One region of the Marivirga sp. genome, then DNA from elsewhere that is predicted to be linked to it. Evidence: riboswitches for the same ligand, from Rfam matches in the RefSeq annotation. Region 1 holds a riboswitch; the other holds the start of a gene.
The links. A riboswitch is a leader RNA that binds a small molecule or an ion and turns the genes downstream of it on or off. The one in region 1 is predicted to bind S-adenosylmethionine.
Positions count from the first base shown of each region.

Region 2: it holds a riboswitch for S-adenosylmethionine, as region 1 does, so the genes downstream of both, ACFE0M_RS17940 (O-acetylhomoserine aminocarboxypropyltransferase/cysteine synthase family protein) here and metH (methionine synthase) in region 1, are expected to answer to the same signal.

Region 1 is NZ_JBNPEF010000025.1:40,755-47,037, forward strand. It holds gene ACFE0M_RS13190 (hypothetical protein) at 1-294, opposite strand, end outside; gene ACFE0M_RS13195 (SatD family protein) at 475-1,074, shown strand; gene ACFE0M_RS13200 (DUF3307 domain-containing protein) at 1,071-1,787, shown strand; SAM riboswitch class I at 1,868-1,992, shown strand; gene metH (methionine synthase) at 2,042-5,710, shown strand; gene metF (methylenetetrahydrofolate reductase [NAD(P)H]) at 5,783-6,283, shown strand, end outside.
Region 2 is NZ_JBNPEF010000037.1:51,754-58,036, forward strand. It holds gene sucD (succinate--CoA ligase subunit alpha) at 1-620, opposite strand, end outside; gene ACFE0M_RS17920 (DUF2256 domain-containing protein) at 779-922, shown strand; gene ACFE0M_RS17925 (NAD(P)H-hydrate dehydratase) at 1,052-2,542, shown strand; gene ACFE0M_RS17930 (T9SS type A sorting domain-containing protein) at 2,587-2,952, shown strand; gene ACFE0M_RS17935 (lysoplasmalogenase) at 3,053-3,742, shown strand; SAM riboswitch class I at 3,870-3,962, shown strand; gene ACFE0M_RS17940 (O-acetylhomoserine aminocarboxypropyltransferase/cysteine synthase family protein) at 4,317-5,645, shown strand; gene ACFE0M_RS17945 (homoserine O-acetyltransferase family protein) at 5,620-6,283, shown strand, end outside.

The sequences.
Region 1 (6,283 bases):
CTTATTATTAACTCCTGAAATATTGGCAAAACCAGCGAACTGAATACCCTGAAACTTATCATAATTATAATTGGAAATAAGTCCTAATTCAATACCGCTTACACTTCCTGTAACTCCCGATGTTAGATTTAGTGACAGTTTATAATGATTAGATATCTCATTTACTGTATGATTACTAAAACCAGGGAATGCAGATATATGAACTTTAGATTGTCTGGAATAGGATTGGGGGAAAAGTTTTATAGGTATTGCTATAAATAACAGAAGATAAATAATTCTGATAAAATTTTTCAAAGTAATTAGGCTTGATAGTCAAATTAAATAACGCTATTATGTTATAATATTTCAAAAATAGCACTATAATTTAAAAAAAATTATTTACATAAACATCAATATTAATTATTATCGATAAATACATCAATATTTTTATTTATTGATGATAATAACGATATTTATACTAGTTAAAGCATTCTAATGATAGCAGTCATAACAGGAGACATTATTAATTCCACTGAAAAAGCATCTGTAAATTGGTTAAAAGAACTGAAATCAGTTTTAAGTCAATATGGAAATAGTCCAGAAAAATGGGAAATCTATAGGGGAGACAGCTTTCAGTTGAAACTCCCCCTTGAAAAAGCAATTATAGCCGCCTTCCATATCAAAGCCACCATTAAACAAATTAAAAACAAGGATGTCAGAATGGGGATTGGAGTCGGAAAGGAAGATAATATATCTGAAAAAATATCAGAATCAAATGGTGCTGCCTATCGAAATTCTGGCTTATGCTTTGAGTCGCTAAAGAAAAGTAATATCGCAATTAAATCAAATGATGCTAACTGGGATGAGCCTTTAAATATAATGCTTGAATTAGTACTTTTAATTGCAGACAAATGGACTAAAAGCCAGGCTGAACTTATAAAAACAAGCATCGAAAACCCTGATAAAAATCAAAACCAACTTGCCAAACTATTAGAAAAAACTCAAAGCACCATAAGTATTTCTCTGGACAGAAGTGGATACGATGGCCTGCAAAGAGTACTTGAGTATTATAAGAAGCAAACCCAACTACTATGATTACATTTCTCCTCAAAACCTTAATTGCTCATGTATTAGGTGATTTTGTATTTCAATCCGACCAATGGATCAAAGATAAACAACTAAATAAAGCGAAATCAAAATTCCTTTATTTCCATATTGCCATTCATTGTATTATATTATTGCTTTTATTTAAATTCAATATTGAATTTTGGTTAGCCTTTATTGTAATTCCTATGAGTCATTATGTAATTGACCTCATTAAAATCCATCTTGAAGAAAGAATCAATTCTCGATATCTATTTAGCTTGGATCAACTAGCCCATTTATCAGTCATGCTAGCTATGAGCTGGCATTATTATCCCCAAGAATTAGTTTTCAATTTTCATCTTTCCGATTCTATTTATTTTCTGGCGTTATGTATTCTAATACTTACTTATGGAGTAGCCGTATTGATAAAAGTAATCATGTCGAAATGGGATTTACCGGAAGATTCAGATAAAGATTCATTATCAAAAGCAGGGAAATACATTGGCATTTTAGAAAGGCTTTTTGTTTTTTCTTTTGTTGTAATGCAAGAATGGCAAGCCATAGGATTTTTAATCGCTGCCAAATCCGTATTTCGATTTGGTGATTTGTCACGCGCAAAAGACCGAAAACTCACTGAATACATTCTAATTGGAACATTACTTAGCTTTGGTTTTGCTATTCTGATTGGATTCCTGTATGAAATCATGGTTAAAGAAATTTAAACCCTCCTCAAATAATCCATTCAAAAATAAAATTTTGAACTTTCACTTTACCATTTAAGTTTTTATGCTTTACTTTGGAATACTTATCCAGAAAGACTGAGGGATTGGGCCCTTTGAAGTCTTAGCAACCCTTCCAATGCATTAGCAAAAGGAAACGGTGCTAACTCCCATCTTGACCAAATCATAGGTCAGGAAAAGATAAGAAACAGCCTTTCTCACGGCCCTTTCTGGATGCAAATAATTAAATATTCAGAATGAGTCGATTTTCAAAAGATATTTTAAAGGAAAGAATTTTAGTGTTGGATGGTGCAATGGGCACTATGATTCAAAACTATAAACTCACGGAAGCCGATTACCGTGGAGAACGTTTTGCTGATTACGCTTCAGATTTAAAAGGTAATAATGATTTACTTTCTTTAACCCAACCTAAAATCATTAAAGATATTCACAGAGCGTATCTTAATGCCGGAGCAGATATCATTGAAACTAATACGTTTAGTGGAACTACTATTGCCATGGCCGATTACCAAATGGAAGATTTGGTATGGGAACTCAATGAGCAATCTGCAAGATTAGCTAAAGAAGTTACGGAAGAGTTTACAGATAGGCCAAGATTTGTAGCGGGTTCTATTGGCCCCACCAACAGAACAGCCTCTTTATCGCCAGATGTAAACAGACCTGGGTATAGAGCCACCTCATTTGATGAACTGAAAATAGCTTATAAAGAACAAGCTGAGGCCTTGGCTGCTGGTGGAGTAGATATATTTCTGGTAGAGACTGTTTTTGACACTCTCAATTGCAAAGCCGCTTTAATGGCCATTCAGGAATTGAAAGATGAGAAAGGTATTGATATTCCGGTTATGGTTTCCGGAACTATAACCGATGCCAGTGGTAGAACGCTTTCTGGGCAAACAGTAGAAGCCTTTTGGAATAGTATTCGTCATTTTCCTCTGCTAAGCGTAGGCTTCAATTGTGCGCTGGGTGCCGACCAATTAAAAGTCTATTTGCAACAATTGGCCAGAATTGCGGATGTAGCCATTTCCTGCCATCCTAATGCTGGTCTGCCCAATGAATTTGGTGAGTATGATGAAACACCTGGTCAAATGAGCGGGATTATCAAAAGTTATTTTGATGAAGGATTGGTCAATATTATTGGCGGATGTTGTGGTACTCAACCCGAACATATAAAAGCCATAGCTGACTACGCAAAAAATTCGAAGCCACATAAAATTTCCGGTCAGAAAAAATTAATGCGATTAAGTGGACTGGAGCCTTTATCCATCACTCCTGAACTGAATTTTGTTAATATTGGTGAAAGAACCAATGTTTCGGGTTCTAAAAAATTTGCCAGACTTATCCGTGATGAGAAATTTGAAGAGGCTGTTGACATTGCCGTTGACCAAGTAGAAGGTGGGGCTCAAATTATCGACATCAATATGGATGATGGTATGTTGGATGCGGTCAATGTACTTCCAAATTTCGTCAATCTTATTGCTTCTGAACCAGATATAGCACGGCTTCCTTTTATGATTGATTCATCCAAATGGGAAGTGATTGAGGCAGGCCTAAAATGCTTACAAGGTAAAGGAATTGTTAACTCCATCAGTCTTAAAGAAGGAGAAGAAGATTTTATTGCCAAAGCCAAAAAAATCAAAAGTTATGGATCGGCTGTAGTGGTAATGGCTTTTGATGAAGTAGGTCAAGCGGATACATTTGAAAGAAAAATCGAAGTTTGTAAGCGTTGCTATGATTTACTAGTCAATGAGGCAGAATTCCCCCCTGAAGACATCATCTTTGACCCCAACATCCTTACTATTGGAACAGGAATGGAGGAGCATGATAATTATGCAGTGGATTTTATCAATGCGGTTAAATGGATAAAAGAAAATTTACCACATGCCAAAACTAGTGGTGGAGTCAGTAATATCTCTTTTTCATTTAGAGGAAATAATGTGGTAAGAGAAGCCATGCATTCGGCTTTTCTATATCACGCTATCAAGGCCGGCTTGGACATGGGGATAGTCAATCCGGGAATGTTGGAGGTTTATGATGAAATCGATAAAGAATTACTGGATTATGTAGAGGATTTATTGTTCAACCGCAGATCAGATGCAACCGAGCGATTAATGGCCTATGCTGAAAATTTAAAGCCGGGGGAGAAAGCTGAAAAAGCAGCCCAAGAATGGAGAAGTTTAGAGGTTAATAAAAGATTAGAACATTCCTTAGTGAAAGGAATCACAGAATTTATTGATTCAGACACTGAAGAGGCTAGACAAAAAGCAGCAAAACCTTTAGATGTTATTGAAGGTCCATTGATGGACGGAATGAATGTGGTGGGTGATTTATTTGGTGCTGGTAAAATGTTTTTACCTCAAGTGGTCAAAAGTGCTAGGGTAATGAAAAAGGCGGTGGCTTACCTTTTACCCTATATAGAAGCAGAAAAGAAAGCAAACCCATCGGGAGAGCAGAAGGCCGGAAAAGGCAAAATTCTAATGGCCACCGTAAAAGGCGATGTACATGATATAGGTAAGAATATAGTAGGTGTAGTTTTGGCTTGCAATAATTATGAGATTATTGATTTGGGGGTGATGGTGCCTTTAAATAAAATATTGGAAGAAGCCGAAAAGCACCAAGTTGACATCATAGGATTGAGCGGATTGATTACACCTTCATTAGATGAAATGATTTACGTGGTGGAGGAAATGGAAAAAAGAGGCTTAAAAACTCCGGTTATGATTGGGGGAGCTACTACTTCTCGTATTCATACTGCCGTGAAAATTAAACCGAATTATAATGGGCCAGTAATTCACGTAAATGATGCTTCTAGATCTGTGACAGTCGCGGGTAAGCTTTTAGGGAAAGATAAAGAAGAATTTTATAAAGAAATAGAAAAGGAATATGCTGAAGCAAAAGCCGGCCATGGCAAAAGAGGTGAAGCCAAGAATTATGTAAGCATAGATGAAGCACGTTCCAATAAATATCAAGTTGATTGGGACAGTTATCAACCGCATGCTCCTAAAAAAATTGGTTCACAGGTATTAAAGGATTATGACCTTAAGGAAATAGCGGAATATATCGACTGGACTCCTTTTTTCCAGACTTGGGAAATGAAAGGGCGTTATCCGAAAATATTAGATGATCCTGAAAAAGGTGTTGAGGCTAGAAAACTCTTTGCTGATGGGCAGCAGATGTTGAAGGAAATCATTGATAATAAATTACTGTCTGCAAATGCTATTTTTGGGCTATACCCTGCGCATACTAAAAATCATGATAGCATAGAAGTTTTTGCGGATGCCAATAAAACGCAAAAGCTAACTGAATTCCATACGCTCCGACAGCAAAATAAAAAGGGTGAGAAAAATCTTAATTATGCTTTTTCTGATTTCTTAGCTCCCTCTGAAGCTAACTATACCGATTACATGGGCTGTTTTGCCGTGACTACAGGAATTGGACTGGATAAAATAACAGCAAAATATGAAGCTGAACATGATGATTATAATAGCATTATGGCAAAAGCATTGGCAGATAGATTAGCCGAAGCCTTTGCTGAGCTCTTGCACAAAAAGGTAAGAACTGAATACTGGGGCTATGCTAAAGATGAGGCATTAGATAACGAAAGCTTGATAAAAGAACAATATAAAGGAATCAGACCGGCTCCAGGCTATCCTGGTTGCCCTGACCATACCGAAAAGATCACTTTATTTGATTTATTGGATGTAGAAAAGAAAACAGGCATCATGCTTACCGAAAACCTAGCCATGTTGCCAACCGCTTCAGTTAGCGGATTCTATTTTGGTCATCCTGAAAGTCGCTACTTTGGTCTTGGAAAAATCGGAAAAGATCAAGTAAAGGACATAGCCAAACGAAAAAACCAGACATTTGAAGAAATAGAAAGATGGTTGCGACCAAATCTAAACTTCTAACAGAATATAGATCCTAGAACCTAGACAATAGACATGTCTTGATTCTAGGTTCTTGAATCTAAAATCTAACTTATGAAAGTAACAGAACATATAAATAACGCAAAAAATACCGTATTCTCTTTTGAGATTTTACCTCCTTTGAAAGGACAGAATATTAAGGCTTTATTTGAAAATATTGAACCACTGATGGAATTTAAGCCTCCTTTTATTGATGTAACTTACCATAGGGAGGAATATGTATATCGGGATAAAGGTAACGGCTTATTAGAAAAGCGAACCACCCGTAAAAGACCAGGAACGGTCGGAATCTGTGCTGCCATTAAAAACCGATTCGATATCGACACAGTGCCCCATATCATCTGTGGTGGCTTTAGCAAAGAAGAAACAGAAAATGCATTAATAGATTTAGATTTCTTGGGTATAGATTCAGTTTTGGTTTTGCGAGGAGATCCTATAAAATCAGAAAATAAATTTGTTCCCGATCCCAATGGACATGCTTATGCTATTGAACTCATGGAGCAAGTAGTAGATATGAATAACGGTCGATACATTGACGAAGAATTGCAATCAGCT
Region 2 (6,283 bases), on a different contig from region 1:
ATCATTACGATAGCCTCTGTTTCATCATCTTCCATCAACATTTTCACTGCTTCTTTAGTAGGTGTACCAATGATTGGGTCACCACCGATACCGATAGCAGTAGAAATTCCCAAACCTGCTTTCACAATTTGGTCCGCAGCTTCATAAGTCAAAGTACCTGATTTTGAAACAATTCCTATTTTACCTTTTTTGAAAACGAATCCAGGCATGATACCAACCTTTGCCTCTCCTGGAGTAATCACACCAGGACAGTTAGGGCCGATTAATGTTACATCTTTATCTTGAATATAAGTTTTGGCTTTCAACATGTCTTTAACAGGAATACCTTCTGTGATGGTGATAATCACTTTAATTCCCGCATCAGCAGCCTCCATAATAGCGTCCGCAGCAAATGCCGGTGGAACAAAAATGATGGACACATTAGCGCCTGCTTTATTAACGGCATCTTCAACCGTGTTAAAAACTGGTTTACCTAAATGTTTTTGACCTCCTTTTCCCGGGGTTACACCCCCCACTACATTTGTGCCGTATTCTATCATTTGCTCAGCATGGAATGTTCCTTCTGAACCTGTGAAACCTTGTACAATTACTTTAGAATCTTTATTGACTAAAACGCTCATTATGCTCTGTTTAAAGTTTTTGCAAAAATAGAAGAAAAGGCTTCATTCACAAAGTAATTTCATGCTTGTTTCGGAATTAGTTGTCAAACGGTATTTCAAACAATCTATTAAAACATTGATTTTGAAAATATAAAAATGAAATATCGAGTATGGCTAGAATGAGAAAAAAAGGTGAACTACCTTCTAAGATTTGCCCTGTTTGCAAAAGACCGTTTCTTTGGAGAAAAAAATGGGAGAAAGATTGGGAACAGGTTAAATATTGCAGTAAAAAATGTAGGACTATTGCCAATCAAGGGTATTAAAATTGAATTGATATTAATCCATCTTAGTTCGGTTAATGATGGAGATAATACCTGTCTGGTTCATTTAAATTAAAAATATGACAAAGAATGGTTAATTAAATTGCTTACAAATTTCTTATCTTAAGCGCTATGAAGATCTTGAATGTAAAACAAATTAGAGAAGCTGATCAATATACCATTGAGAATGAACCTATCACCAGTATAGATTTAATGGAAAGAGCCAGCCAGGAAATCGTAAACTGGCTAATTAAAAATTTTACAAATCAATATCAAATTATAATTCTGGCAGGCTCAGGTAATAATGGTGGCGATGGATTAGCAATTGCCAGATTAATGTCTGAACAAAATTTTACCGTGAAAGTGGTTTTGGTAATGGGTAAAGAAGGATCAGAGGATTTCGAAAAAAACCTTTCGAAATTAAAAAAAGATAATACCGCTGAGATTACTTCAGGCCTCAACTTTGATGATGGTAAAGACAATATTTTTATAGATGCTATTTTTGGCTCAGGGCTCTCTCGTCCTATTGAAGGAAAAATTGCTGAATACATTTTTAAAGTAAATGATATTGAGGGTATTAAAATAGCGGTTGACATACCCTCTGGAATTTTCGCTGATGTAACTAGTCCTGGAGAAGCAATTTTCAAAGCTGACCATACTTTAAGTTTTCAAGTTCCAAAACTAGCTTTTATGATGGCAGAAAACCAGAAATATATTGGCCATTTTGAAATACTGGATATAGGCTTATCTAGTGATTTCATTAACAATTGCATAAGCGATTATTCAATTTATGAGCTTACAAATACCATTAAATCCTCCATAAAGGTAGATTCCATAGCCCATAAAGGAGATAGAGGTAGAGCATGTATTTTAGCAGGAGGTCACGCTAGAATGGGCGCTGCAATATTAGCCGCAAAAGGCGCTCTACATTCGGGTATTGGATTACTTACCGTACAATCCTGTCCTCATTGTATCGAAATCATACAAATTCAAATTCCTGAAGCCTTGATCTTGGAGGATGAAAATGAATATGCATTAGGGAGTTACTTGAATTATGAAACGCAAGATGTCTTGATTTTTGGCCCAGCTGTTGGTTTCGCAAATAAAACAGTGGCTTTGCTTAGAGAAATTTTAAAATCCTATCATGGTCAACTGGTCTTAGATGCTGACGCAATAAGCATAATGGCACAAAACAGGGAATTATTGGAATTGCTACCTAAAGGTACGATTTTAACGCCACATCATGGGGAATTCAAACGGCTGGTAGGAGAATATTCAAATAATTTTGAGGCATTGATGCAACTAAAGTCATTCTGTATGCATCATCAAGTTGTAGTAATATTAAAAGGCAAATATTCTGCGGTTTGTAATGAGCAAGGAAAGATAAGTTTCAACACTACTGGAAACCCAGGAATGGCAAAAGGGGGAAGTGGCGATGTATTATGTGGGATTTTGGCTGGTTTAGCACCACGAATAAAAAACTCATACGAAACAGCAAAATTGGCAGTATTTTTGCACGGAATTGCAGGTGACCTTAGCTTAAAGGAAGATGGGGAAAATTATATGACTCCTTCCACTATGATTTTGAAATTGAAGGATGCATTTAAATTAATTGAAAATTAAATAAACTTTAAACCATAACCGGTAATGACCGTAAAAAAATTGTGATGAAATTCTTTAAAAACATATTGCTAATTATAGTAGTCAGTTTCAGCTTAACCATAGCAAATGCTGGAAAAGAACCTATTAATGATAAAGCATTAGATTTTAATATCACACATGTATTAAGCGAAGCAGAGGTTTACCCAAATCCTGCAGAGGATTTCATTTATTTGAAAATAAATGACCGTTCCATTTCTTCAGACATTAAAATTGAAGTTATGAGTATCATCGGTAATAAAATGAAAATTACCCATGAAAAAATTAAAGATGGTCTCTATAAGATCAATATCCAAAACATTCCTAGCGGTCACTATTATGTGATGCTAACCATTGATTCAGAGAAAAGTCTGAAAAAATTTATAAAGAAATAAAGTATTACAAACAAGTTTGTAATTTATTACACCTAATTTCTTCATTAAAATCTCTTTTATAATAGATTAATAATAAGTACTTTTCGATAAACATTGTTAGATGAACTTTAAAGCATATTTTTATTGGATAGTTGCAGTACTTGAAATAATCTCGCTGACTTTTGAGATTGACATACTTCATCAAATCTGCAAGCCCCTATTGATGATTGCACTTCTAATCTATTTTTGGGACAAATCAGATAATAGAAAAGATGAGAAATGGGTAAGTTTTGTTACTTTGGCACTTGCATTCAGTTGGATTGGCGACATCATGTTGCTCTTCGCATTTAAGCATTTTATGTTCTTTTTTGCTGGAATTTCCGCTTTTCTGGGGGCTCATATTGTTTATATAATTGCATATAAGAAAGCTACATTCAAAGATAAGTTGAATTTTAAATGGTCTTTTTTTCCTTTTATAGTTTTAGCTTATTTAGCCCTTATGGCATATCTGATTTTGCCCTACATCGATAGTGTAATCCAAGTGCCGATTTCTTTATATGCTGTCGTCCTCGCCTTAATGATAGTGATAGCATGGTTTCGTAAAAACCAAACCACAGATGAAAGTTTTCAGTTGGTAGTATTAGGCGCGGCTTTATTTACTATTTCCGATTCTGTTTTAGCCATCAATCGCTTTTCTCACACTATCCCTTATGCTGGAGTAGCAGTGATGACCACTTACATTATAGCGCAATGGCTTATTGTAAATGGATTACTTAAACATAAAAAAACTACACCCAATAAAACAATATAATAAGTTGTTTTTTGATTTTTTCCCATACAATATTCTGTATAAAAATTAATTTCAAAATAAGTCGTTTTTATTTTGTCCAAAGTTTGTTTATTTCAAAAAGCTTTTCCTACATTTGAAATATTAAATCAATTTATAACGAAGAGGTAAGAGACAGGCTCTATGATCCTCTGGCAACCTGATTCAAGGTGCCAAATCCTGCCCTATGAGGGAAATATAAATATGAAAACACCACACAACTCAAGTAGAAGCGTACAAATCGCTAATCAAAAGTCAACTGAATTCAATTCTAGAATTCAAGCTACTAATTCAATTAATCACAAACTTATTTTTTTATCTCCCATGCGAATGTGCATGTGCTGTTGTTGTTAATCAACAACCCAACTCTTTTTGGATTTCTCCCGATAATCTGAATAGGAATGCTCTATACTTTTCTATCTAAGTACTTATCCGGAAATAAATACAATCCATTCAAAATCAATTAATTAAAATTTTAATTACACCCATCTTTCATGTTGATGGGGTTTATTACGCAAATAGTTATTTAATAAAATCATACATCTTAAATTTTAAAATTATGTCAACTACACAAAAATTCGAAACATTACAATTACATGCCGGTCAGGAAATTGACCCCACCACTAACTCAAGAGCTGTTCCAATATATCAAACCACTAGCTATGCTTTTAATAGCTCAGAGCATGGAGCAAACTTATTTGGTTTAAAGGAATTTGGTAATATCTATTCAAGAATCATGAATCCAACCAATGATGTTTTTGAGAAAAGAATTGCTGCTTTAGAAGGTGGGGTTGCAGCGGTTTCAGTTGCATCAGGACAAGCGGCACAATTTATTGCCTTGAATAATATCTTGGAAGCTGGCGATAATTTCATCACTACCAAATTTTTATACGGAGGTACCTACAATCAATTCAAAGTATCCTTCAAACGATTGGGCATAGAAGCGCGGTTTGCGCCTGAGGAGGAAGTAGAATCATACGAAGCTTTAATTGATGAAAATACAAAAGCCATTTATTTGGAAACCATTGGTAACCCAACTTTCAATATCCCTGATTTTGAGGCCATTTCAGGTTTAGCCAAAAAGTATGACTTACCATTAATTGTGGATAATACTTTTGGCGCAGGTGGTTATTTATTCAGACCCATTGAGCATGGAGCTAATGTGGTGGTAGAATCTGCCACTAAATGGATTGGTGGACATGGGACTTCTGTAGGTGGTGTATTAGTGGATGCCGGTAACTATAATTGGGGCAATGGAAAATTCCCGCAATTTTCTGAGCCATCTGAAGGTTATCATGGACTGAATTTCTGGGAAACCTTTGGGGAAGGGAATCCATTGGGACTGCCCAATATTGCTTATGCCATCAGGGCAAGAGTAGAAGGCTTAAGAGATTTTGGTCCAGCCTTAAGCCCGTTCAATAGCTTCTTGCTGCTGCAAGGATTGGAAACACTCTCATTAAGAGTCCAAAGAACTGTTGACAATGCCCTGAAATTAGCTTTCTGGCTTGAGAAACATCCATTGGTTGAAAAAGTGAATTACCCGGGATTGGAAAGCAGTAAATATTACCAACTAGCAAAAAAATATTTGCACAATGGCTATGGGGGTGTTTTATCCTTTACGCTTAAAGGAGATAAAGAGGAAACTAAGGCTTTTGTTGACAATCTGAAGTTGGTCAGCCATTTGGCGAATGTGGGAGATGCTAAGACTTTGATTATTCAGCCATCCGCTACAACCCATCAGCAATTATCTGATGAAGAACAATTGTCAGCTGGCATATCTCCAAACTTATTGAGGGTTTCTGTAGGCATAGAGCATATTGATGATATCATAGCAGATTTTACACAGTCATTTCAAAAAATACATGAAGAAAACTATGCCACAGCATAAATTACCTTATTATTTTCAATTAGAAAGTGGGCAAAACTTGCAGGATGCCTCTCTTTATTATGAAGTTTTAGGGGAAATTTCAAAAGATAAAGAGGTGGTTTGGGTTTGCCATGCTTTTACAGGAAGCGCATCAGTTAAGGACTGGTGGGCTTCCCTTTTTGTTGAAAATGGAGGTTTTATTGATTTGGAAAAGCATTCTGTTATTTGTGCTAATATGTTAGGCTCTTGTTATGGTAGCACTGGTCCCAATTCAGTTAATCCCGAAACAGGAGAAATATATGGTGATGATTTTCCCCTAATAACCAATAGAGATGCGGTCAACTCTTTTATAGACTTAAGAAAAGCGTTGAATGTTACTAAAGTTCATTATCTAATTGGTGGTTCCTTAGGTGGACAGCAAGCACTGGAATGGTCTATCAAAGAGCCAGAAGTAATTGAAAACCAAATCCTAGTGGCTTCTAATGCCAAACATTCCGCTTGGGGGATAGCTTATAACGAGCTCCAAAGACAAGCAATCGAATTAGGGGAAAACAGCAATGAAGAAGAGCAGCAAAAATCACTTTCGTTGGCGAGAAGCATTGCCATGTTAAGCTATAGAAGTTATTCCGATTTTGAAAGTAGCCAAAATGGAAAAGCTG